DNA from 4 places in the Streptomyces sp. BBFR25 genome. Region 1 is predicted to be linked to each of the others. Evidence: riboswitches for the same ligand, from Rfam matches in the RefSeq annotation. Region 1 holds a riboswitch; each other region holds the start of a gene.

Region 1 (5,640 bases):
CCGGCGGCTCCTTCACCGCCATGACGGCGATCTACGACACGATGCGCTACGTCGCCTGCGACGTGGCGACGACCTGCCTCGGACAGGCCGGTTCGTCCGCCGCGGTGCTGCTGGCGGCGGGCACCCCCGGCAAGCGCGCCGTCCTGCCCGGCGCCCGGGTGGTGATCCACCAGCCGGTGCTCACCGAACCGGTGGAGGGGCAGGCGAGCGACCTGGTCGTCCACGCCGACGAATTGCTCCGCGTCCGCGCCCGCCTGGAGGAGATCCTGGTACGCCACACGGGCCGCAGCCCCGAACAGGTGAGCGCGGACATCGAGCGGGAAACGGTCCTCGACGCCCAACAGGCGCTGGAGTACGGCCTGGTGGACCGGATCGTGCCCGCCCGCAGGACCCCGCCCACCGCACCCGGCGCGAGGTGAGCCGTCCGTGCTGCCACCCGAGTTGCCCCCGCTGCCGGCCCTGACCCGCGCCGAGGCCGAGGTCATCGACCGCTTCCTGGACGTCGTCGATCTGCTCGGGCGCATCAACCCCGGGCGGGACGGCGACACCTACGGCGGCCTGCGGGCCGCTCAGGCGCTGGTGGGCAAGGCGGCGGCGCTGCGTGACGCGCTGGCGCTGATGCACCGGCGCGGCGAGACCCAGGTGCACGCCGCCACCCTCGCCCGGGCGCTGCGCGTACTGGACGGGGAACGCCGGACGGCGCGGGTCTGCCTTCCGCCGCGCTCCGGGAGTTGAGGAAGCCCGCGTCGAAACGGACCAAACGGCGTACCCCCTTTCGGCGTAGGGACACCTCCGATTGCTGACCGGCCGAAGTTGCGGCGCCCCGCGTCCAGCCGGTCCCCCGCACCGCTCCGCCGCTGGTCCCGGCGCCGCCGCCGTGCCCGGCGGCCCGTCGAACACGAAGGGGCGACCCGAACGGGTGAGTGGGATGTAACAACACAAAGGGCACGTTCCGTTGGGATTTTCCCTTCGGGCGGGACAGGATCCGTCACGACGACAAGCCCCCGCCGCCGCGGCGGGGCGGTCCGGGCGGACGCCGAGTCCTGCCGCCGTCCGGACGACCGGTCGCGAGGAAGTGGATCGGCAGGAGTGGAGGACCCGAGCACGACGGGTCGCCGGCACGGCCGCCTCCGCGAGAGGTGCCGGACCGAGCGGTCCTTGGGGTGAAGCCGCACTCGTGCGGCCGGGCAACTTCGCCAGCCCGAATCCGACAGGTCATCCTTCACAGGCGGCTGACGAAGGGTTGCGCATGTCCGCGCTCAATCGTGTCCCGTCGCTGATGGCTCGTGCCGGTACGGCCTCGGCCCTCACCCTCGCCGCCGTGGGCGGCTCCGTCGTGGTCCCCGGTGCCGCCTCCGAGGCGGCCGCGGCGAGCCATGCGACGAAGGCCCTCAAGATCGCCGCTTCCAAGCAGGGCTCCCCGTACCGCTGGGGCGCCATCGGACCCCATCGGTTCGACTGCTCCGGCCTGACGCTGTACTCGTTCAAGAAGGCCGGCAAGAAGCTGCCACGCACCGCGGCACAGCAGTACAACAAGACCCGCCACATCTCCGCCAAGAAACGCAAGGTGGGTGACCTCGTGTTCTTCCACTCCGGTCGGAGCGTCTACCACGTGGGCATCTACGCCGGGAAGGGCAGACTCTGGCACGCCCCGAAGACCGGGGACGTGGTGCGGCTGCAGAAGATCTGGACCTCAAGCGTCTGGTACGGCCGGGTCAAGTAGCCCGCCCGCGGGAGTGACGGCGTTCTGCCCCGCCGTCACTCCCGCGGGTGCCTCCGGCCCGCTCGGGGGTGACCAGGGCAGCTCGATGGAGACGGTCTTGCCCCCCTCGCGCGTGGGCCGGACCCTCAGCCTGCCGCCGCACTCGGCGGTCAGCCAGCGGATGATCACCATGCCCCGCCCGTTGTCCTGCTGAACGGCGGCGGGCAGCCGCTTGGGGAAGCGCGGGTGGCTGTCGGTGACGCCGAGACGCAGCCGCTCGTCGCGGTCGAGGACGAGGTCCACCGTGAAGGTGGGCGACTGCCCGAACGTGTGCTGGACCGCGTTGGTCGCCAGTTCGGAGACGATGAGCCGCACGGTCTCGGACAGGTCGGCGTCGAGCGGCAACCCCCATTCCGCCAGGGTGCCGACCACATAGGTCCGCGCGGCGGCCACCGAGGCGGGATCGCTCGGCAGAGTGACGGATGCTTCCAGATGGTCTGCCATGGCGACGTCGTCCCTTTCTCACGGGACCGCAGGCCCGACACGGAGCGGATGGTTCGAGTACGGTCCCGGACTGGTGCTTCGCCGCCAGACTGCCATCACCGGACCCGTGAAGGGCGGCGATCCACCAAGATATGCATATATCTGTCGCTCGAAGCGGTGAACTCTGCGACGGCAGAGCGTATTTGGGCGGCTCATAAGGAGTAAGGGAGTTTGTCCCATGCAGCACGGTCCCGTGGTGCGCCGCCGGAAGCTGGGCGCGGAACTGCGCGCTCTGCGCATGTCGGCGGGCATCACCAGCGGCGAGGCGGCCCGGCTCGCGGGCTGGCACCAGTCGAAGGTCAGCCGGATCGAGACGGGGACGAGCGGGGTGAAACCGGCCGACGTGCGGTTACTGCTCGACGTCTACGGCGTGGACGACGAGCAGCTGCGGGGGCTGCTGGAGATGCTGGCGCGCTCCGAGGACGCGGGGGGACGCAACCACTGGTGGCACGCGTACCGCGGGGTGCTGCCACCGACCTACCGCGACTTCATCAGCCTGGAGTCGCAGGCCAGCGCGATGCGCACGCTGGAGACCACGGTGGTGCCCGGCCTGCTCCAGACGCCGGAGTACGCCCGCGCGGTGACACGGGCCGCGGTGGACGGCATGCCGGCGGAACGGCTGGAGACGCTGGTGGAGGTCCGGCTGGCCCGGCAGGACGTGCTGCGCGGCGAGCCGCCCCTGGAGCTGAGCGCGGTCCTGGACGAGGCGGTGCTGCGCCGGGAGGTGGGCGGGCCCGGGGTGATGGCCCGTCAACTGGCCAGACTGGTCGAGGCCGCGCGGCTCCCCCATGTCCGCCTCCAGGTCCTGCCGTTTGCCGCCGGGGCGCACATCGGTGTCACCGGCCCTTTCGTAATCTTCTCTTTTTCGAGCACTTCTGATCTGGATGTGGTTGTTCTCGACCACTTGACGAGTAGCCTGCACCTCGAACGGAAAGAAGACCTAGAGGCCTATACCGAGGCCTTCAACGCCCTTCTGATCCATGCCCTTTCGCCCGAGGACTCGTTGGACTTCATCGCCGCCACCGCGGCAGGCGCGTAAGGAGGCACCATGTCAGGCTTCATGTCCGAACGTCCCCGGAACATCCCTGTCAGCACCGACATGACCGGTGTGCGGTGGCTGCGCAGCAGTTACAGCACCGGAGCGAACAACTGTGTGGAGACGGCCCGTCCGTCGGCCGGCCGCTGGGCCGGACTGCTCGCCGTGCGCGACTCCAAGAACCCGGCCGGGCCCGCCCTGCTCTTCTCCCCCGGGAGCTGGACGGCGTTCACCGCCCGCGTCCACCGGGACTGACCCCGACGGGCTCCGGACGGCGCACGGCCGTGTCCCGCCGACTCATGGCCGCGTGTCGCCGATCACCCGTACGGCACGCTCGATCTGTTCCCCGGAGAGGTTTCCACGCGCGGTCAGCCTGAGCCGTGAGATGCCGTCGGGCACCGAAGGAGGGCGGAAGCAGCCCACGGCCAGGCCGGCCGCCCGGCAGTCGGCCGCCCACCGCACGGCCCCCTCCGGGGAGGGCGCGCGCACCGAGACGACCGCGGCGTCCGGACGTACCGCGTCCAGACCCGCGGCGGTCAGGCGCGCGTGCAGCTCGGCGGCGACGGAACGGGCCCGCGCGGCCCGCTCCGGCTCGCGGCCGAGCAGCCTGAGCGCCGCCAGGGCCGCCCCTGCCGCGGCGGGGGCGAGTCCGGTGTCGAAGATGAACGTACGGGCCGCGTTGACCAGGTGACCGATCACCCGGGCGGGGCCCAGCACGGCGCCGCCCTGCGCGCCGAGCGACTTGGACAGCGTCACGGTCACCACGACGTCGTCGCGGCCCGCGAGACCCGCGCCGTGCGGGGCGCCCCGGCCGCCGTCGCCGAGGACGCCGAGGCCGTGTGCGTCGTCGACGACCAGTCCGGCCCCGTGCGCCCGGCACACCTCGGCGAGTGCGGCCAGGGGCGCGGCGTCGCCGTCGACCGAGAAGACCGTGTCGGAGACGGCCACGGCGGGTCCGTCGTGGGTCGCCAGTGCCTTGCGCACGGCGTCCGGGTCGGCGTGCCCCACGACCTGGGTGGCGCCGCGGGCGAGCCGGCACCCGTCGATCAGTGAGGCGTGGTTGCCCGCGTCGGAGACGACGAGGCTGCCGTGCGGTGCCAGCGCGGTGACCGCGGCGAGGTTGGCCGCGTAGCCGGAGGAGAAGACGAGCGCGGCCTCGAAACCGCAGAACTCGGCCAGTTCGCGCTCGAGTTCGGCGTGCAGCTCGGTCGTGCCGGTCACGAGCCGCGAGCCGGTCGCGCCGCCGCCCCAGGTCCGCGCGGCCGCCGCCGCCCCCTCGACGACCTCCGGGTGCCGGGCCAGTCCCAGGTAGTCGTTGCTCGCCAGGTCCAGCAGCGCCGACGTCGCCGGGCGGGGGCGCAGCCCCCGTACGAGTCCGGCCTCGCGGCGCGCCCGGTCCTGCTCGTCGATCCAGCCGAACGCCATGGGGTGGCCCTCCGGTGTTTTGTAGGCAATGAACAGACATTAGCGGCCCGGCCACCCCCGCGAGGTGTGGCAATACCCACACGTCGATCTGTCAGTGTTGTGCGAAGTCTCCTTGGCCGCGGACGGCCCCTTAGGACAGGATCGGCTCTCATGGACCTGCTGAACACGCTGGTGGACAAGGGGCTTCGGCGCGAGTCGCCGACCCGCGAGGAGGCGCTCGCCGTCCTCGCCACTTCCGACGACGACGTGCTCGACGTGGTGGCCGCGGCCGGAAAGGTGCGCCGCCACTGGTTCGGCCGACGGGTGAAACTCAACTATCTCGTCAACCTCAAGTCGGGCCTGTGTCCCGAGGACTGCTCCTACTGCTCGCAGCGGCTGGGCTCCAAGGCGGAGATCCTCAAGTACACCTGGCTCAAGCCCGACCAGGCCTCCGCGGCCGCCGCGGCGGGGGTGTCCGGGGGCGCCAAGCGGGTGTGCCTGGTGGCCAGCGGACGCGGCCCGACCGACCGGGACGTGGACCGGGTCTCGGACACCATCAAGGCCATCAAGGAGCAGAACGAGTCGGTCGAGGTGTGCGCCTGCCTGGGGCTGCTCTCCGACGGCCAGGCGGAGCGGCTGCGGGAGGCCGGTGCCGACGCCTACAACCACAACCTCAACACCTCCGAGTCGACGTACGGCGACATCACGACCACGCACACGTACGCCGACCGGGTGGACACGGTGAACAAGGCGCACGCGGCCGGGCTGTCCGCCTGCTCGGGTCTCATCGCGGGCATGGGCGAGAGCGACGAGGACCTGGTCGACGTGGTCTTCTCGCTGCGGGAGCTGGACCCGGACTCGGTGCCGGTCAACTTCCTGATCCCGATGGAGGGCACGCCGCTCGCCAAGGAGTGGCACCTGACCCCGCAGCGGTGCCTGCGCATCCTGGCGATGA
Region 2 (5,640 bases), 2.5 Mb from region 1:
GTGCTCGCCGCGGGGGGCGCCGCCGTCGTCGTACTGGCCGAGTACGCGGAGCGGGCGAAGGCGCCGAACCGCCATCTGGAGGGGTAGGGAGCGGGTCGGGAGATACCGATGTGCATTCCGGTCCCGGGATGACGTACAGTGGTGAACACAACGACGCGGGGTGGAGCAGCTCGGTAGCTCGCTGGGCTCATAACCCAGAGGTCGCAGGTTCAAATCCTGTCCCCGCTACTGAAGGCCGAGGGCCGGAATCCGAAAGGGTTCCGGCCCTCGGTGCGTTTCGGCAGGCGCTCCGTGTCATCCGGTCGGCCCCTCACCGCTCGCCGCCCGCTCCCGCTCCCGGAAACCTGGAGTCAGGGACGGCAAGCGGCGCGGACGTGCGGGGTGGCGGGAGCGAGTGGTGCGGCCAGGTGACGTGGAGGACGAGGGAGCGTACGCCAGAGCCGGCGGCCGGCTCCCCGGCGACCCCGTGCCCGACCCGGGCCTCGGCGACGAGCCCCAGCCCCTGTCGTCCCCGGCACCACCGCCACGCCGGCGGACCGGGTACGGGCGCACCTTCGTGCACGCGCTCCCCGTACTGCTGATCGTCATCGCCATCCTGTACGACATCTTCACCCCGAGGTACTTCACCGCCGGCCCCCTCTACACGGCCGCGCCCCTGGTCGCCGCCCCGCTCTACTCACGGCGCGGCACGGCGCTCACCGGCGTCGCCGTGGTCGCCGCGGTCATCGGACTGCAGCTCGGCAAGGGCGTCATCCACTACGTCGACTCCCTCACCGAGCTGATCACCATTGCGACGGTCGCCGTGCTCGCCGTCCTCGTGAACGGCATGGTCCGGCGCAGCAGCGAGCGCCTCGTCTCCGTCCGCGAGATCGCCGAGGCCGCCCAGCGCGCCGTGCTGCCCCAGCCCGCCGAGCGGATCGCCGGTTTCGAGATCGCCGTCTGCTACGAGGCCGCGCAGGCGGACGCGTTCATCGGCGGCGACCTGTACGCGGTGCAGGACAGTGCCCGCGGCGTCCGGCTCATCGTCGGGGACGTGCGCGGCAAGGGCATGGGCGCGGTGGCCGCCGTCGCCGTCGTGATCGGCGCCTTCCGGGAGGCCGCAGAGCAGGAGGCGACGCTGGAGGCGGTGGCGCAGCGCCTGGAGCGGGCGCTTGCGCGCGAGGGCACCCGGCGGGACGGACTGGACGCCTTCGAGGGCTTCACCACCGCCGTACTCGCCGAACTCCCGCACGGCGACGGGACGGTCCGCATCGTCAACCGCGGCCATCCACCGCCCCTGCTGCTCTACGCCGACGGCACCCTCGGCCCGCTGCCCGCCCGCGAGTCGGCGCTGCCGCTCGGCATGGGCGAGCTGGGCGTGTGGCCCGACCGGGCGGAGGAGGTCGCCTTCCCCGGTGGGGCCACGCTGCTGCTCTACACCGACGGGCTGACCGAAGCCCGGGACGTGAAGGGCGAGTTCTACGATCCGCAGACACGGCTGGCCGGCCGGGTCTTCCGGCATCCGGCGACCCTGCTCGACATCCTCGCCGAGGATGTGCGCCGGCACTCCGGGGGCGGCATGGCCGACGACATGGCGCTGCTCGCCGTACGGCGGCCCCGGCGCGGCGATCATGATCATTGTCACGAGCCGTGACGGCGCGAACCCCCTCCGCATAACAACTGACACACCGTCAGAAGAACGTGGCGTGAAGGGGAATACTGAGGCGGGGTCAACTCGCCCGGTTTTCACCGATCGTGAGGCGTACGTCCCGGCCGTTCTCGTTAACGATCAAGAGGAACGGCTTGGAATCAGAGCCCCGCGTCTATTAACGTTCGATAACGCAGCGCGGTCGTCCCAGCCGTCACAGAAGGCGGCTCCGTGCGCACGCGCCGAATCCCGCAAGGGAACCGGGGAACCACCACATTGGGGTGAATCGGGCGTATGCCGCCGTGTCCGCACGGTCGGCGCACACCCGTAGGAGACCTTCCTGCTCCGAACCCGTCAGCTAACCCGGTAGGCGAAAGGAAGGAAAGGAGTACGCCCACGTGGCGTCCAACCGGCCTGCCCCCGAGGCCCCGCTCGTGCCCACCGGGCACGGCACCGACACCTTCGGCTACGACGCCCCCCGCGCCGAAGAGGGTCCCTGGGAGGAGTGGAATCCCACCGCGGAGTCCATCCGCCCCGTACGCGGCCGGCACCGCGTAGCCAAGCAGCGCGGCGGGCTCGCCCGCAGCTCCACCGTCCTCGGCGTCGGTGTCATAGCCGCCGTCGGCGCGGGCGGCATGGCCAGCGCGCAGACCGGCAAGCCGCCGGTGTCCATCTCCATGCCTGACCTGCCGAACGTCGGCTCACTGCTTCCCGGCGACGACGAGACGCCGGAGCCCGAGGGCTCCGCCACCCCGCTCAGCGGCATCACCCAGGCCGTCGCCGCCGACAGCGCGGAGGGCGCCGGCACCGCCGACGCCGGTGAGTCGCTGCGGGCCCGGATCATGGCGCAGGCCGAGCAGCAGCAGTCGCAGGTCGAGGCCAAGGCCGCCGCCGAGGCCCAGGCCGCCGCCGAGAAGAAGGCCGCGGAAGCCGCCGCCAAGGCGGAGAAGGAAGCCAAGGAGAAGGCCGCCGCCGCCAAGAAGAAGGCGGAGGAGGAGGCCGCGAAGAAGGCCGAGGCCGAGCGGCTCGCGAAGCTGGCCAAGCAGTACACGCTGCCGACCTCCTCGTACACGATCTCCTCCACGTTCAACCAGGCAGGCTCCCTGTGGGCCTCCGGCCACCACACCGGCCTCGACTTCGCCGCCCCCACGGGCACGCTGCTCAAGGCGGTGCACAGCGGCACGATCACGTCGGCCGGCTGGGACGGCTCGTACGGCTACAAGACCGTGCTCACCCTCGACGACGGCACCGAGCTCTGGTACGCGCACCAGTCCTCCATCAGCGTCAGCGTCGGCCAGAAGGTCACCACCGGTGACGTCATCGGCCGCGTCGGCGCCACCGGCAACGTCACCGGCGCCCACCTCCACCTGGAGGTGCACACCGCCGGCGGCTCGGGCCTCGACCCGATGGCCTGGCTGCAGAGCAAGGGCCTCACCCCCTGAGCCACCCCGCACCTTGACGCGCCCCGCCGGACACCGGCGGTCCTGACGGCAACCCCCCGACGTCAGGGCTGCCGGTTTGCGGGGTTTTTGCGTGTGCGCCGGAATGGCGTGCTCCGGTGCGGTCGTTGACTCACTACATGACTTCTCTGCGCAAACTCGGCTCCTCCGACCTCGAGGTCTTCCCCCTCGCCCTGGGCGGCAACGTCTTCGGCTGGACCGCCGACCAGGACGCCTCCTTCGCCGTCCTCGACGCCTACACGGCCGCGGGCGGCAACTTCGTCGACACCGCCGACTCCTACTCCGCCTGGGTCGACGGCAACAGCGGCGGCGAGTCCGAGACCGTCCTCGGCCGGTGGTTCGCCTCCCGCGGCAACCGTGACGACGTCGTCCTCGCCACCAAGGTCAGCCAGCACCCCGAGTACCCGGGCCTGTCCGCCGCGAACATCAAGGCCGCGGCCGACGCCTCGCTGCGCCGCCTGGGCACCGACCACATCGACCTCTACTACACCCACTTCGACAAGCCCGAGGTGCCGGTCGAGGAGATCATCGGCGCCCTCGACGAGTTGGTGAAGGCGGGCAAGGTGCGGCACATCGCCGCCTCCAACATCTCCGCCGAGCGGCTCGCGGAGTCCCTGGAGTTCTCCGACCGCGAGGGCCTCGCCCGGTACGTCGCCCTCCAGCCGCACTACAACCTGGTCTCCCGCGACACCTACGAGGGCGAGCTGCGCGACCTGGCCGAGCAGGCCGGTCTCGCCGCCGTGCCGTACTACGCCCTCGCGGCCGGCTTCCTCACCGGCAAGTACCGGCCGGGCACGGCGGTGGACAGCCCGCGGGCGGGCGGTGCGGCCAAGCACCTGGAGAGCGAGCGGGGCCGCCGGGTGCTGGCCGCCCTGGACGAGATCGCCGAGGCCCACGACGCTCCCGTCGCCACCGTCGCCCTTGCCTGGCTGGCCGCCCAGCCGACGGTGGCGGCGCCGATCGCGTCCGCGCGCACGGTGGAGCAGCTGCCGGCCCTGCTGGGCGTGGCCGAGCTGAGCCTGACGGAGGACGAGGTCGGGCGGCTGACGCGGGCGTCCGCCTGAGCGGGCGGACGGCGCGGACCTACGGCCGGTGGGGGCCGGGCGGCGCGTACGGGGCGTACGGGTGGTGCGGCGGGTGCGGGCCGAGGGGCGCCTGCGGCCCGTAGGGGGCGTGAGGGGCGTGGGGGGAGTACGGGAGCTGCCGGGCGTACGGGGCGGGCGCGGTTTGGGGGCCGTACCCGGGGTGCGCCCCGCCGTACGGGTACGCCCACGGCGGCACCGGCCGCGGCGCGGGCGGCGGCGGTGCCGTGGCCCGCGCCGCGTGCTCCAGTGCCGGGCGGGCCACGTCCCGCAGGTGCCACAGGGCCTCCAGCAGCTCCCGCTCCCGCACGGTGAAGTCGGCGCCCGCCCTGCCCCGGCGCCCGCGCTGCCTGAGGAACGCCACCGAGGTCGCGCAGGCCTCGTACCGCGCCACCGCCCGCGCCCCTTCCTTCCCGGCGTGCCGGCGGGCGTACTGCCGGGCGATGCGGCGGGCCCGCATCGAGCCGAGCGCGTACGGCTCGGCGGGCGTGAGCCATCCGGCGAGGACGTACGCGGGCAGTTCGGCCCGTACGGTGCCCAGTTCGCGCTGCCTGGTCCAGATCACCAGCCAGGTCAGCAGGCCGAAGGACGGCACCATGAACGCCGCGTACACGGCGAAGAAGCCGTACTCGCCGAAGGCGGCCGAGCCGTTCCACAGGGCGTGCACGCCCATCGCGAGCAGCAGCCCGGCCAGGGGGAGCAGGGCCCGGCGCAGACGGTGCCGGCCCGCCGAGAGCGCGGCGATGCCGAAGCCGATGCCGGTCAGCACGGTGAACAGCGGGTGCGCGAACGGCGACATCACCACCCGCACGAAGAAGGTCGCCGCGGTGACGGAGGCGATGCCGCTGTCGCCGGTGAGCTGGTCGGTGCCGAAGGCGGTGCCCAGGTACAGGATGTTCTCGGTGAAGGCGAAGCCGGTGGCGGTGACCCCGGCGACGACCACGCCGTCGACGAGACCCGTGAAGTCCCGTCTGCGGAAGAGGAAGACCAGGAGGACGGCGGCCGCCTTGGCGGACTCCTCGACGACCGGCGCTATGACCGTGGCGCCCCACGTGTCCGCGCCGGCCGGGTCGGCGGTCGCGGTCGCTATCCAGCGGGTCGCGAAGCTGTTGGCGATGATCGCTATCAGCGCCGCCGCGCAGGCCCCCCAGGCGAAGCAGAAGAGCAGGTTCCGCCAGGGGCCGGGGTCCACCCGGTCCAGCCAGCGGAACGCGGCTATGAGCAGCGGCACGGGCAGTACCGCCAGGCCCAGTCCCACCAGGAACCCCTGCGTGCCGGTCTGTTCGCGCACCAGGGCCAGGATCACCAGCCCGGAGAGCGCGAGCAGGGTGATCAGCGCGCCGTAGCGGACCCAGGTGCGCTGCCACCAGTGCGTATGCCGGTGCGCACGGGTCGGGTACGGGGGACAGGTGGCCACGGCATGGACCCTAACCGGTGGGGGGCGGCTCCTTGTGCTCTACGCGACGGAAGA
Region 3 (5,640 bases), 3.4 Mb from region 1:
CGCGAGGTGCGGGAGGAGGGTGCCCGCGGAGTGCGGCTAGGCCAGGGCCGTCAGGCCCGGGGCGAAGGTGATCAGCAGGGGGATGAACGGGACCAGGGCCGCTGTCGCCGTGGTCAGGGCGCGGTGGCGGCGGGGCATGCGCGGCCGGGGTTCCAGGAGGCGGTCGACCCGCTCGCCGAGGAGGCGGTGGCTGGAGGCGCAGGACAGGACGCCGCGGTGCTGGTTCAGCTCGATCAGGGCCAGCGCGGTGGTCAGGTGGCCGCAGCGCCGGGAAGCGGTGTCGTCGGCCGACAGCTCGACCAGGCGGTGGGTCTGGTCGCAGAAGTGGGCGAAGAGCGGGACACTCGGGAACCCGGTGGCCAGCGCGGTCGACAGGTGCAGCAACCAGTCGTGGCGGGCCCGGGCGTGGCCGCGCTCGTGGGTGAGGACGGCGTCCAGCTGGTGGTCGGTGAGGCGGTGCAGGGCGCCGGTCGTGACGATCAGCTGCGGCGGACTGCCGGGCATCCACCAGGCGTCCGGATACTCGTCCTCCAGGACCAGCAGGGGCCCGCGGGCGGCGGGGAGTCCGGCGGGCAGGTCGGGGGCGCGCTCGCGCAGATGGGCGCGGGACCGGGCGCGCCGGCGGCGGGCCTCGACGAGTTCGCGCGCGAGCATCGCGGTCGTCCAGGCGGCACCGGCCGCCAGCAGCAGGGTGAGGACGGCCGCCCAGACCGGCCCGGCGGAGAGGTTGTACGCCGCGGTCACCGCGGGCGGCGCCGGTGCGAACAGCTGGGCGCGGACGGTCCCGAAGACCGCCGCGGCGCCGAGGACCAGTGCCGTCAGACAGCACAGCAGCACGGTGGCGACCAGGCACTGCCACACCCACAGCCCGACCACGGGGTCCCGCTCGGGCCACGCCGAACGGGTCAGCGCGCGCGGCACCGGTACGGCGGCGGTCACGGCGACGACGAACAGCAGGAGCAGGCAGACGGTCATGCCACTGGCTCCGGATCCTGGTCGAAGGATGGGCGGCTCTGGCTGTACTGGGGCTGTGCTGGGCCGGGCCGTGCGTGGACACCGCCCGACGCCAGTATGACGGGGCCGGGCGGTGTGAGTCAGGTGTCGGCGGGCACCGGATTGCGAATCCGCGCCCCCAGTGGTCAGACGTCCCGGCCGACCACCCGCCCGGTCACCTCTCCCAGCCCCACCCGGACGCCGTCCGGCCCCGGGGCCCAGGCCGAGAGGGTCACCACGTCCCCGTCCTCCAGGAACGTCCGCTTGCCGTCGGGCAGTTCCAGCGGCTCGCGGCCGTTCCAGGTCAGTTCGAGCAGCGACCCCCGCTCCCGCTCGGCCGGCCCGCTCACCGTGCCCGAGCCGTAGAGGTCGCCGGTGCGCAGCGAGGCGCCGTTGACCGTCATGTGGGCCAACTGCTGGGCGGCCGTCCAGTACATGGTGGAGAACGGCGGCTCGGAGATGACGTGGCCGTTGAGCGCGACGGAGATCCGCAGGTCGTAGCCGCCGGGGCCGTCCTGGTCGTCGTCGGTGTCGTCCAGGTAGGGCAGCAGCTCGTGGGTGCGCTCGGGCGGCGCGACCCGTGCCTCCTCCAGCGCGTCCAGCGGGGTGATCCACGCCGACACCGACGTCGCGAAGGACTTGCCGAGGAACGGGCCGAGGGGCACGTACTCCCAGGCCTGGACGTCCCGCGCGGACCAGTCGTTGAGCAGGCAGAGCCCGAAGACGTGCTCGCGGAAGTCGCCGAGCGCCACCGGACTGCCCGGTTCGGACGGCACGCCCACGACGAAGCCGACCTCGGCCTCGATGTCGAGGCGGACGGACGGCCCGAAGACGGGAGCGGCGTCGGCCGGTGCCTTGCGCTGCCCCGAGGGACGTACGACGTCGGTGCCGGACACGACGACCGTGCCGGAACGGCCGTGGTAACCGATCGGCAGATGCTTCCAGTTCGGGGTGAGGGAGTCGGCGGCGTCGGGGCGGAAGATCTGGCCGACGTTGCGGGCGTGGTTCTCGGAGGCGTAGAAGTCGACGTAGTCGGCGACCTCGAAGGGCAGGTGCAGGGTCACCGACGACAGCGGATGGAAGAGCGGCTCCAGGACCTCGCGGTGGGAGGGGACCGTCACCCACGCCGTCAGCGCGCGCCGCACGTCCGACCACGCCGTCCGCCCGGCCGCCAGCAGCGGGTTGAGCGTGGGCCGCGCGAGGAGGGACGCATACGGCGAGCCGAGTGCGTGGGCCGCCGCGCCCGCGTCGAGGACGTGGTCGCCGAGCCGGACGCCCACCGTCCGGTCCGACCGGTCGCGCGAGCCGGGGATCGAGAACACGCCGTACGGAAGGTTGTGCGGACCGAAGGGGTCGCCCTCGGGGACATCGAAGGGGGGCATCGGGTGCTGCCTCGCTTTCGTGCTCGCCATGTGCGCCGTGCGCGCCGTGTCTGCGTGGTCGGGCCACACGTTACGGCTGACCCACCGGTCTTGGGCAGTGCGGCGGGAGGTGGCGGCGCCCGGGACGTGATCTTGACGACGTGATCTCGACGCGGTGGTACGAACAGGGGTGACTCTCGGAGGGCGCCGGGAGGGACGGCGTGCCGCACCGGGGCAGCGGGGCAGTGGGTCAGCAGGCCATGCTGGTGCCAACCGGTGCACAGGCCTCCAACCGGCTTTAGCCGATGATGTGTCAGGTTTCGGACATCATCGGGCGTCCTCGTGCATCCTCGTTCCGGTTCGAACGCACTCGCTGCGCCCTCGTTCGGAAGCGGTCACGGGTGAGTCGGACGGGTGCGGTGTCCGTATTCTCTGATCATGGACCGCACCGCATATTCGCTCGTCGCCACCGATCTGGACGGCACGCTGCTCCGCGGCGACGACACCGTCTCCGACCGGTCGCTGGCCGCGCTGGCGCGGGTCGCCGGGGCGGGTGCGCGGCACCTGGTGGTGACGGGGCGGCCGGCCCCCCGGGTGCGCCCCCTGCTCGACCGGCTCGGCTGCACGGGACTCGCGGTGTGCGGGCAGGGCGCGCAGGTGTACGACGCCGGGGCGCACCGGATGCTGTGGTCGGTCACCCTGGACCGGGAGCTGGCCGAGACCGCCATCGGCAAGATCGAGGCCGAGGTGGGCCAGGTGCACGCGGCCGTCGACCAGGACGGCGTCGACGGACTGACGCTCATCGAGCCGGGCTATCTGATGCCCCACCCGACGCTGCCCGCGGTGCGCGTCGAGCGGCGCGAGCAGCTGTGGTCCACGCCGATCAGCAAGGTGCTGCTGCGCCACCCCGAGCTGACCGACGACGAACTGGCGACGACGGCGCGCGCGGTGGTCGGTTCCCTCGCGACGGTCACCATGTCCGGGCCCGGCACCGTGGAGCTGCAGCCCTGCGGCATCACCAAGGCGACCGGCCTGGCGCTGGCCGCCGAGCACCTGGGCCTCGGGCGGCGGCGGACGATCGCGTTCGGGGACATGCCCAACGACGTCCCCATGTTCCACTGGGCGGCCCACGGCGTCGCCATGGCCGGTGCCCACCCCGAACTCAAGGCGGTGGCGGACGAGGTCACCACGACGAACGAGGACGACGGCGTGGCCGTCGTCCTCGAGCGGATCTTCGGAACCTCTTAGCCGAGGCTCAGGCGGCGTACGGCTCAGTACGCGCTGAAGACGTTGTCCATCGAGCCGTAGCGGTCGGCCGCGTAGTTGCAGGCGGCGGTGATGTTGGCGACCGGGTCGTACGGGTCCCAGGAGGTGCCGGGCACGTGGTACGCCTGGAAGGTCGGGTCGATCACCTGGAGCAGGCCCTTGGACGGGGTGCCGTTGACGGCGTTGATGTCCCAGTTGTTGATGGCGAGCGGGTTGCCGGAGGACTCCCGCATGATGTTGCGGTGAATGCCCTCGTAGGTCCCGGGGATGCCGTGCTGGGCCATGATGTCGAGCGACTCGCGGATCCAGCCGTCGAGGTTGTCCGGGTACGTCTTGGCCGCCGTGGTGGCGGTCGTGGCGGCGGCCGGGGTGGCCGCGGAGGCGGTGGTGGCGCCGATGAGCGGCAGCGCGAGCACCGCGGCACCGGTCCCTGCCACCGCGAGCTTGCGGGCGAGGCGGCCGGTGCGGGCGTGACGGTTCTGACCGTTGGCAGACATGTGTCCCTCTCCTTACGCCTACGAGGTGAGCTGTCGGGTTCGGGCGGGGAGGTGCCCGGCCGCGCCCTGACGGGTACGGCTTCACCCCGAGCCACTCCGGTGGTGACCGGTGCGGCGACTTACCTGGGTCCCCCGCTCCTGCCGGCGAGTGTGTTGGGTGGATGACTGTGCGACGGGCGGTGGCAGGATTCGGCGTCCGCCCGACAGGCCGGGAACGTATGCGAGAGCACATGTCCGGAACAAGTGCAGGAATCACCCCAAGTGCCTGTTGACCTTGTTCTGAGGTGTTTGAGGCTCTTGATCCTTTGCTGTTGCCAAGCCCCAACTGGCTTGCGGGGCAAAGGGAGGGCACAGGTTCGGGCGGGGTTGCCCGGAGAGGGCCCGGAGTGAGCCAACTCACTGGCGTCAACAAGCATGGCAAAACGGGCATTCATCCCAACCGTGCCCCAACCGACCGTCGGTGGGGACGGCTTCGGGTGTCGAGCGGCGAGAGGAGGGAATCGGGGTGGGGGAGCGGATGGCTGGGCCGGCGTCTGCCGCGGGCGGCGCGGGGGTGTCCGTGCGGGCGTGCGTGTCGATCGGGTGACGTTCTCGAAGTGCGGGCCGTTGGGAGGAGTGGTGGGATCTTCGTCGGCGGCTTCCGGCCCGTCCGCCCTCCGGGTCCGGCTCACCCCTCTGGCGATATCAATCAAAATCTGCTCATATCACCTGATCAAAAACATACCGTTCATGATCCGATACCGACCAGCCTGTAACGGTGGGCGCTAGCGGTGATCGAAACGTGACCGGATACGCTGACTTGAGTGGTGGCAGCGACCTATCGACAAACCAGGTAATCGCCAGTAGACACCAGCAGACAGGAGACCCCTCGTGACCGTCGTCGGGCCGTTCGGGCTGAGCGTGCGGGACCAGGCTCTGGAAGCCGATGTCCAGGCCGGATTGGTTGCTGTCGAGGAAGGGTTGCTTGAGGCAACCAAAAGCGAGGTGCCGTTCATCACGGAGGCCGCCCAGCACCTGGTGCGGGCCGGCGGGAAACGGTTCCGGCCGCTGCTGGTGATGCTCTCGGCCCAGTTCGGCGACCGCTACGCCCCCGGGATCGTGCCCTCGGCCGTGGTGGTGGAGCTGACCCACCTCGCCACGCTGTACCACGACGACGTGATGGACGAGGCCGCCGTGCGGCGAGGGGTGCCCAGCGCGAACACCCGCTGGGACAACTCGGTCGCGGTCCTCACCGGCGACTTCCTGTTCGCCCGCGCCTCGCAGATCCTCGCCGACCTCGGTCCCGAGGCGGTCCGCGTCCAGGCCCTCGCGTTCGAGCGGCTGGTCACCGGTCAGATCCTGGAGACGGCCGGCCCGCAGGACGGCCGCGACCCGGTCGACCACTACCTGGACGTGCTGGGCGGCAAGACGGGCTCGCTGGTGGCGGTCTCCTGCCGGTTCGGCGCGATGATGTCCGGCGCCGACGAGACGGTGGTGGACGTGCTGACCCAGTACGGCGAGCGGCTCGGCGTCGCCTTCCAGCT
Region 4 (5,640 bases), 4.8 Mb from region 1:
CCCGCCAACCGCGTGCTCGCTCTCGGCGTACGAGGTCCGGGAACTCCACCGGTGGCCCGCACGCTTGCATACAGTGGCAGGATCGGCGGAATTCCGCAGTTCCGCCCACTGATTCCACCCGGTGGTCCACCCAGTGGTCCACCGAGAATCTCGCGATCGAAGGGACGTACATGCCCATGGGTCACACGGCCACCGCCCAGGCAGGCTCCGGCGGCCTGACAGCGACCGAGCACCGCCTGGCCAACGGCCTGCGCGTGGTGCTCTCCGAGGACCACCTGACCCCGGTCGCGGCGGTGTGCCTCTGGTACGACGTCGGCTCGCGCCACGAGGTCAAGGGGCGTACCGGCCTGGCTCACCTTTTCGAGCACCTCATGTTCCAGGGCTCCGCCCAGGTCAAGGGCAACGGTCACTTCGAGCTGGTGCAGGGCGCCGGCGGCTCGCTCAACGGCACCACCAGCTTCGAGCGGACCAACTACTTCGAGACCATGCCCGCCCACCAGCTGGAGCTCGCCCTCTGGCTGGAGGCCGACCGCATGGGCTCCCTGCTGGCCGCCCTGGACGAGGAGTCGATGGAGAACCAGCGTGACGTCGTCAAGAACGAACGGCGCCAGCGCTACGACAACGTCCCCTACGGCACGGCCTTCGAGAAGCTGACCGCCCTCGCCTACCCGGAGGGCCACCCCTACCACCACACGCCGATCGGTTCGATGGCCGACCTCGACGCGGCGACCCTGGAGGACGCGCGCGCGTTCTTCCGCACCTACTACGCGCCGAACAACGCGGTGCTGTCGGTCGTCGGCGACATCGACCCGGAGCGGACGCTCGCCTGGATCGAGAAGTACTTCGGCTCCATCGCCTCGCACGACGGCAAGCAGCCTCCCCGGGACGGTTCGCTGCCCGACGTCATGGGCGGGCAGCTGCGCGAGATCGTCGAGGAGGAGGTCCCGGCCCGCGCCCTGATGGCGGCCTACCGCCTGCCGGAGGACGGCACGCGCGCGTGCGACGCGGCCGACCTGGCCCTGACCGTCCTGGGCGGCGGCGAGTCGTCCCGCCTGTACAACCGGCTCGTACGCCGCGACCGCACGGCCGTCGCCGCCGGGTTCGGCCTGCTGCGCCTCGCCGGGGCACCCTCCCTGGGGTGGCTGGACGTGAAGACGTCCGGTGACGTGGAGGTGCCGGTCATCGAGACGGCCATCGACGAGGAGCTGGCCCGGTTCGCCGAAGAGGGTCCCACGGCCGAGGAGATGGAGCGCGCCCAGGCCCAGCTCGAGCGCGAGTGGCTGGACCGCCTGGGCACGGTCGCGGGCCGCGCGGACGAACTGTGCCGGTACGCCGTCCTGTTCGGTGATCCGCAGCTGGCCCTCACCGCCGTGCAGCGGGTCCTGGAGGTGACCGCGGAGGAGGTCCAGGAGGTCGCCAAGGCCCGCCTGCGCCCCGACAACCGCGCGGTACTCGTCTACGAGCCCACCGCCCCCGCCGACGAGGACGACGCCGACGAGAGCACCGTCACCGTCTCCGTGACCGACGCCACCGACGAGAACGAGGAGGCGGCCAAGTGACCGAGCTCGCCACCATGGAATTCCACGCCCGCCCGCAGGCCGGCGAGCCCAAGCCGTGGGCGTTCCCCGCCCCCGAGCGCGGCAGCCTCGACAACGGCCTCACCGTGCTGCGCTGCCACCGCCCCGGCCAGCAGGTCGTCGCCGTCGAGGTGCTCCTCGACGCCCCACTGGACGCCGAGCCCGCCGGTCTCGACGGCGTGGCCACGATCATGGCGCGCGCCTTCTCCGAGGGCACCGACAAGCACTCCGCCGAGGACTTCGCCGCCGAGCTGGAGCGCTGCGGCGCCACCCTCGACGCGCACGCCGACCACCCCGGCGTCCGGCTGAGCCTGGAGGTGCCCGCCTCGCGCCTCGCCAAGGCCCTCGGCCTGGTCGCCGACGCCCTCAGGGCGCCCGCGTTCGCGGACGGCGAGGTCGAACGACTGGTGCGCAACCGGCTCGACGAGATCCCGCACGAGCTGGCCAACCCGGCCCGGCGCGCCGCCAAGGAACTCTCCAAGGAGCTGTTCCCGGCCGGCTCGCGCATGTCGCGCCCGCGCCAGGGCACCGAGGAGACGGTCGAGGCCATCGACTCGGCGGCCGTACGCGCCTTCTACGAGCGGCACGTGCGCCCCGCCACGGCCACCGCGGTGGTCGTCGGCGACCTCACCGGCGTCGACCTGGACGCGCTGCTCGGCGACACCCTGGGCGCCTGGACCGGCTCGGCCGCCGAGCCGCGCCCCGTCCCCCCGGTGACCGCCGACGACCGCGGCCGGGTCGTCATCGTGGACCGTCCCGGCGCCGTCCAGACGCAGCTGCTGATCGGCCGCACCGGCGCCGACCGGCACGACCGCGTGTGGCCCGCGCAGGTGCTCGGCACGTACTGCCTCGGCGGCACCCTCACCTCGCGCCTGGACCGCGTCCTGCGCGAGGAGAAGGGCTACACCTACGGCGTACGGGCGTTCGGCCAGGTCCTGCGGTCCGCGCCGGACGGCACGGGCGCCGCGATGCTCGCCATCAGCGGGTCCGTCGACACCCCCAACACCGGTCCCGCCCTGGAGGACCTGTGGACGGTGCTGCGCAAGCTCGCCGCGGAGGGGCTCACCGACGCCGAGCGTGACGTGGCCGTGCAGAACCTGGTGGGCGTGGCGCCGCTGAAGTACGAGACGGCGGCGGCCGTGGCCGACACGCTGGCCGACCAGGTCGAGCAGCACCTGTCCGACGACTTCCAGGCCACCCTCTACCGCCAACTGGCCGCCACGGGCACCGTGGAGGCCACCGCGGCGGTCGTGAACGCCTTCCCGGTGGACCGCCTCGTGACGGTCCTCGTCGGCGACGCTGCGCAGATCAAGGAGCCCGTCGAGGCCCTCGGCATCGGCGAAGTCACCGTGGTGTCGGCCGAGTAGCGGCACGCGCGTGCGGTGGCCCTGGTGACCGGAGTGTCACCAGGGCCGCCGTTTGTCCGGATTGGGGGAGTGGTTGCCCGTCTGCCCTGTGGCGTGCGCTACAAAACGCCTGTTGCGTTTGAGAATTGAACGCAGCCGCGTTTAGCGTCTTCCGGGCTGTTCGTCAGGCAGTGCGCCGCACCCGCGGCACCGGACAGCCATCGCCGAGTCCCCGTACGGCGCGAGCCAGGGGAGCCGGGGACCCAACGCAGTCCCTGGGGTGAATCGGACGCCCGCGCGCACCGCGAGGGGGTCCGTAGGAGACCTTCCACCTCCGAACCCGTCAGCTAACCCGGTAGGCGAGAGGGAAGGAAAGGACAAGCCTCTACATGGCGTTCACGCGCGCCCCCGGGAAGCACCGCCGTCCCAGCCGGGTGCACCGCACCACCGCCCGCGCGGCGGGAGTCGCGGCCCTCGCCACCACCGGCGTCGTCGGCACCCTCGCCGCTCCGGCGCTCGCCGCCGAGCCCGCGGTGGAGCAGAGCGGACTCACCCCGGTCGTCGCCATCGGCGACTCCATAGCCGACGAGATCGACGCCCAGGCCCTCGCCCAGCAGCAGGCGGCCGCGGACGCCGCCGCCCGCGAGGCGGCCCGGGAAGCGGCCCGCGAGCGGGCGGCCGAGGCGGCCAAGGAGGCGCGCGAGGCCAAGGAGCGCGCCGCGCGGGAGGCGGAGCGCAAGCGCCTCAACACCTTCGTCGCGCCGATCACCGCCTCGTACGTCTCCACCGCCTACCAGGCCGGCAGCTCCCTGTGGTCCTCCGGCAGCCACACCGGCATCGACTTCCACGCCTCCAGCGGTACGACCGTGCACGCCGTGGGCGTCGGCACCGTCGTCGAGGCCGGCTGGGGCGGGGCGTACGGCAACCAGGTCGTGATCAGGATGCACGACGGCACGTACACGCAGTACGGGCACCTGTCGTCCATCGGCGTCTCGGTCGGCCAGTCGGTCGAGCCCGGCCAGCAGATCGGCCTCTCCGGCGCCACCGGCAACGTCACCGGGCCGCATCTGCACTTCGAGGCCCGTACGAGCCCCGAGTACGGCTCGGACATGGATCCCGTCGCCTACCTCCGTTCCCACGGCGTGAACGTCTGACGCAGGCGTCGTCCGAAAGCCCCGGCTTCCCGAGCCGGGGCTTTTCGCATTTAATATCGCTTGATCGGTCCGGGGTCGTGCCACACACGTCGATCGTCGGCATTTCACGGGGGTCAAGGGGAGGTCGCTCATGCGTATTCCGGCGCATTCGGTGTGCACGGCGATCCGGGACGACATCGTCACCGGCGTACACGGTCGCGGGAGCCGGCTCACCGAGGAACTCCTCGCCCGCCGCTACGGCGTCTCCCGCGTCCCCGTCCGCGAGGCCCTGCGCACGCTGGAGGCCGAGGGTTTCGTGGTGACCCGGCGGCACGCGGGCGCGTGCGTGGCGGAACCGACCGAGCGGGAGGCCGCCGACCTGCTGGAGACGCGCATGCTCCTGGAGCCGCTCGGGGCCTCCCGGGCCGCCCGGCGGCGCACCGAGGCCCACCTCAAGGTGTTGCGCGGCCTGGTCAGGCTGGGGCAGGAGCGGGCCAGGCAGGGCACCGGCGAGGAGCTGCGCTCCCTGGGCGGCTGGTTCCACGAGACCCTCGCCCGGGCGGCCGACAGCCCCTCCCTGACGGCGCTGCTGACCCAGCTCCGCCACAAGATCGCCTGGATGTACGTCGTGGAGACACCGGTCGGCCCGGTGGAGTACTGGGCGGAACACGGCGCGATCACCGATGCCGTGGCCCGGGGCGACGGCGAACGCGCGCGGGCGCTGATGACCCTGCACATCGAGCGGTCGGCCTCCGCGCACCGGCTGCGCTTCGCCTCCGACGGCGGGCGGGCGGAGCATGTGAGGAATGCGCAACATCCCGTAAACACGGCGGGCCCGCGCCGGTAACGCGGGTGCCGTATACAAAGGACGGGGAATTCCGGCCGTTGTTCTCCGCTGTCCGTGAAACGGGACGAACAGGCGGGCGAGCCGAAAGAGCAGGGAAAAGAAAGAGAAAAGAAAAGAAAGGCCCGTCCGGTGTCCCGGCGGGCCTTTCGGTGGTGCTGTCCGCCGGCTCAGACGGTCTCGGGAAGCTCCTCGAGCCCCTCGGCGACCAGCTTCGCCAGCCGGTCCAGGGCGGCTTCCGCGCCCTCGGCGTCGGAGGCGAGGACGATCTCCTCGCCGCCCTGGGCGCCGAGGCCGAGGACGGCCAGCATGGAGGCCGCGTTGACGGGGGACCCGTCGGCCTTGGCGATCGTCACCGGGACGCCTGTGGCCGTGGCGGCTCGGACGAAGATGGAGGCGGGGCGGGCGTGGAGGCCCTCGGCCCAGCCGACGTTGACGCGGCGCTCAGCCATGTGATGCTGCCCTTCAGGTGTTCAGAGGGGTTGGAGTTGTCTAGACCTGTGTTGTCTAGACCAGTTTCCCACATCGTGAAGCAAGCCGGGACGGCCGCGTGCGCCGTCCCGTGCGGTGCTCGGACCGCGGCCTCGCCCCGAGCCTCCGCCCCCACAGACTGCCCCGCGCCGTTGTCGGACGCGAGCCGTACTCTGGGGCCCATGCAGACCTCGTCGGACCGGCACGAGTATCCCGCCCACTGGGAAGCCGACGTGGTGCTGCGCGACGGCGGCACCGCGCGCGTCCGC

The links. A riboswitch is a leader RNA that binds a small molecule or an ion and turns the genes downstream of it on or off. The one in region 1 is predicted to bind cyclic di-AMP.
Region 2: linked by a shared signal. The riboswitch ahead of ACGH52_RS18370 (M23 family metallopeptidase) and the one ahead of ACGH52_RS06720 (C40 family peptidase) in region 1 are both predicted to bind cyclic di-AMP.
Region 3: linked by a shared signal. The riboswitch ahead of ACGH52_RS22500 (transglycosylase SLT domain-containing protein) and the one ahead of ACGH52_RS06720 (C40 family peptidase) in region 1 are both predicted to bind cyclic di-AMP.
Region 4: linked by a shared signal. The riboswitch ahead of ACGH52_RS28780 (M23 family metallopeptidase) and the one ahead of ACGH52_RS06720 (C40 family peptidase) in region 1 are both predicted to bind cyclic di-AMP.

What each region holds. Positions count from the first base shown of each region.
Region 1 is NZ_CP172447.1:1,512,492-1,518,131, forward strand. Features, by position in the region: gene ACGH52_RS06710 (ATP-dependent Clp protease proteolytic subunit) at 1-419, shown strand, start outside; gene ACGH52_RS06715 (hypothetical protein) at 427-735, shown strand; cyclic di-AMP (ydaO/yuaA leader) riboswitch at 1,113-1,246, shown strand; gene ACGH52_RS06720 (C40 family peptidase) at 1,250-1,723, shown strand; gene ACGH52_RS06725 (ATP-binding protein) at 1,694-2,206, opposite strand; gene ACGH52_RS06730 (helix-turn-helix transcriptional regulator) at 2,424-3,284, shown strand; gene ACGH52_RS06735 (DUF397 domain-containing protein) at 3,306-3,536, shown strand; gene ACGH52_RS06740 (8-amino-7-oxononanoate synthase) at 3,579-4,706, opposite strand; gene bioB (biotin synthase BioB) at 4,857-5,640, shown strand, end outside.
Region 2 is NZ_CP172447.1:4,054,768-4,060,407, reverse strand. Features, by position in the region: gene ACGH52_RS18385 (dihydrofolate reductase family protein) at 1-87, shown strand, start outside; tRNA gene ACGH52_RS18380 (tRNA-Met) at 155-228, shown strand; gene ACGH52_RS18375 (PP2C family protein-serine/threonine phosphatase) at 413-1,633, shown strand; cyclic di-AMP (ydaO/yuaA leader) riboswitch at 1,858-2,014, shown strand; gene ACGH52_RS18370 (M23 family metallopeptidase) at 2,026-3,069, shown strand; gene ACGH52_RS18365 (aldo/keto reductase) at 3,207-4,151, shown strand; gene ACGH52_RS18360 (PrsW family intramembrane metalloprotease) at 4,171-5,586, opposite strand; gene trmB (tRNA (guanosine(46)-N7)-methyltransferase TrmB) at 5,597-5,640, opposite strand, start outside.
Region 3 is NZ_CP172447.1:4,914,969-4,920,608, forward strand. Features, by position in the region: gene ACGH52_RS22485 (M56 family metallopeptidase) at 37-975, opposite strand; gene fahA (fumarylacetoacetase) at 1,140-2,375, opposite strand; gene ACGH52_RS22495 (HAD family hydrolase) at 2,793-3,602, shown strand; gene ACGH52_RS22500 (transglycosylase SLT domain-containing protein) at 3,626-4,117, opposite strand; cyclic di-AMP (ydaO/yuaA leader) riboswitch at 4,119-4,274, opposite strand; gene ACGH52_RS22505 (polyprenyl synthetase family protein) at 4,988-5,640, shown strand, end outside.
Region 4 is NZ_CP172447.1:6,302,072-6,307,711, forward strand. Features, by position in the region: gene ACGH52_RS28770 (pitrilysin family protein) at 171-1,559, shown strand; gene ACGH52_RS28775 (pitrilysin family protein) at 1,556-2,944, shown strand; cyclic di-AMP (ydaO/yuaA leader) riboswitch at 3,136-3,300, shown strand; gene ACGH52_RS28780 (M23 family metallopeptidase) at 3,313-4,077, shown strand; gene ACGH52_RS28785 (GntR family transcriptional regulator) at 4,208-4,903, shown strand; gene ACGH52_RS28790 (HPr family phosphocarrier protein) at 5,071-5,352, opposite strand; gene ACGH52_RS28795 (GNAT family N-acetyltransferase) at 5,554-5,640, shown strand, end outside.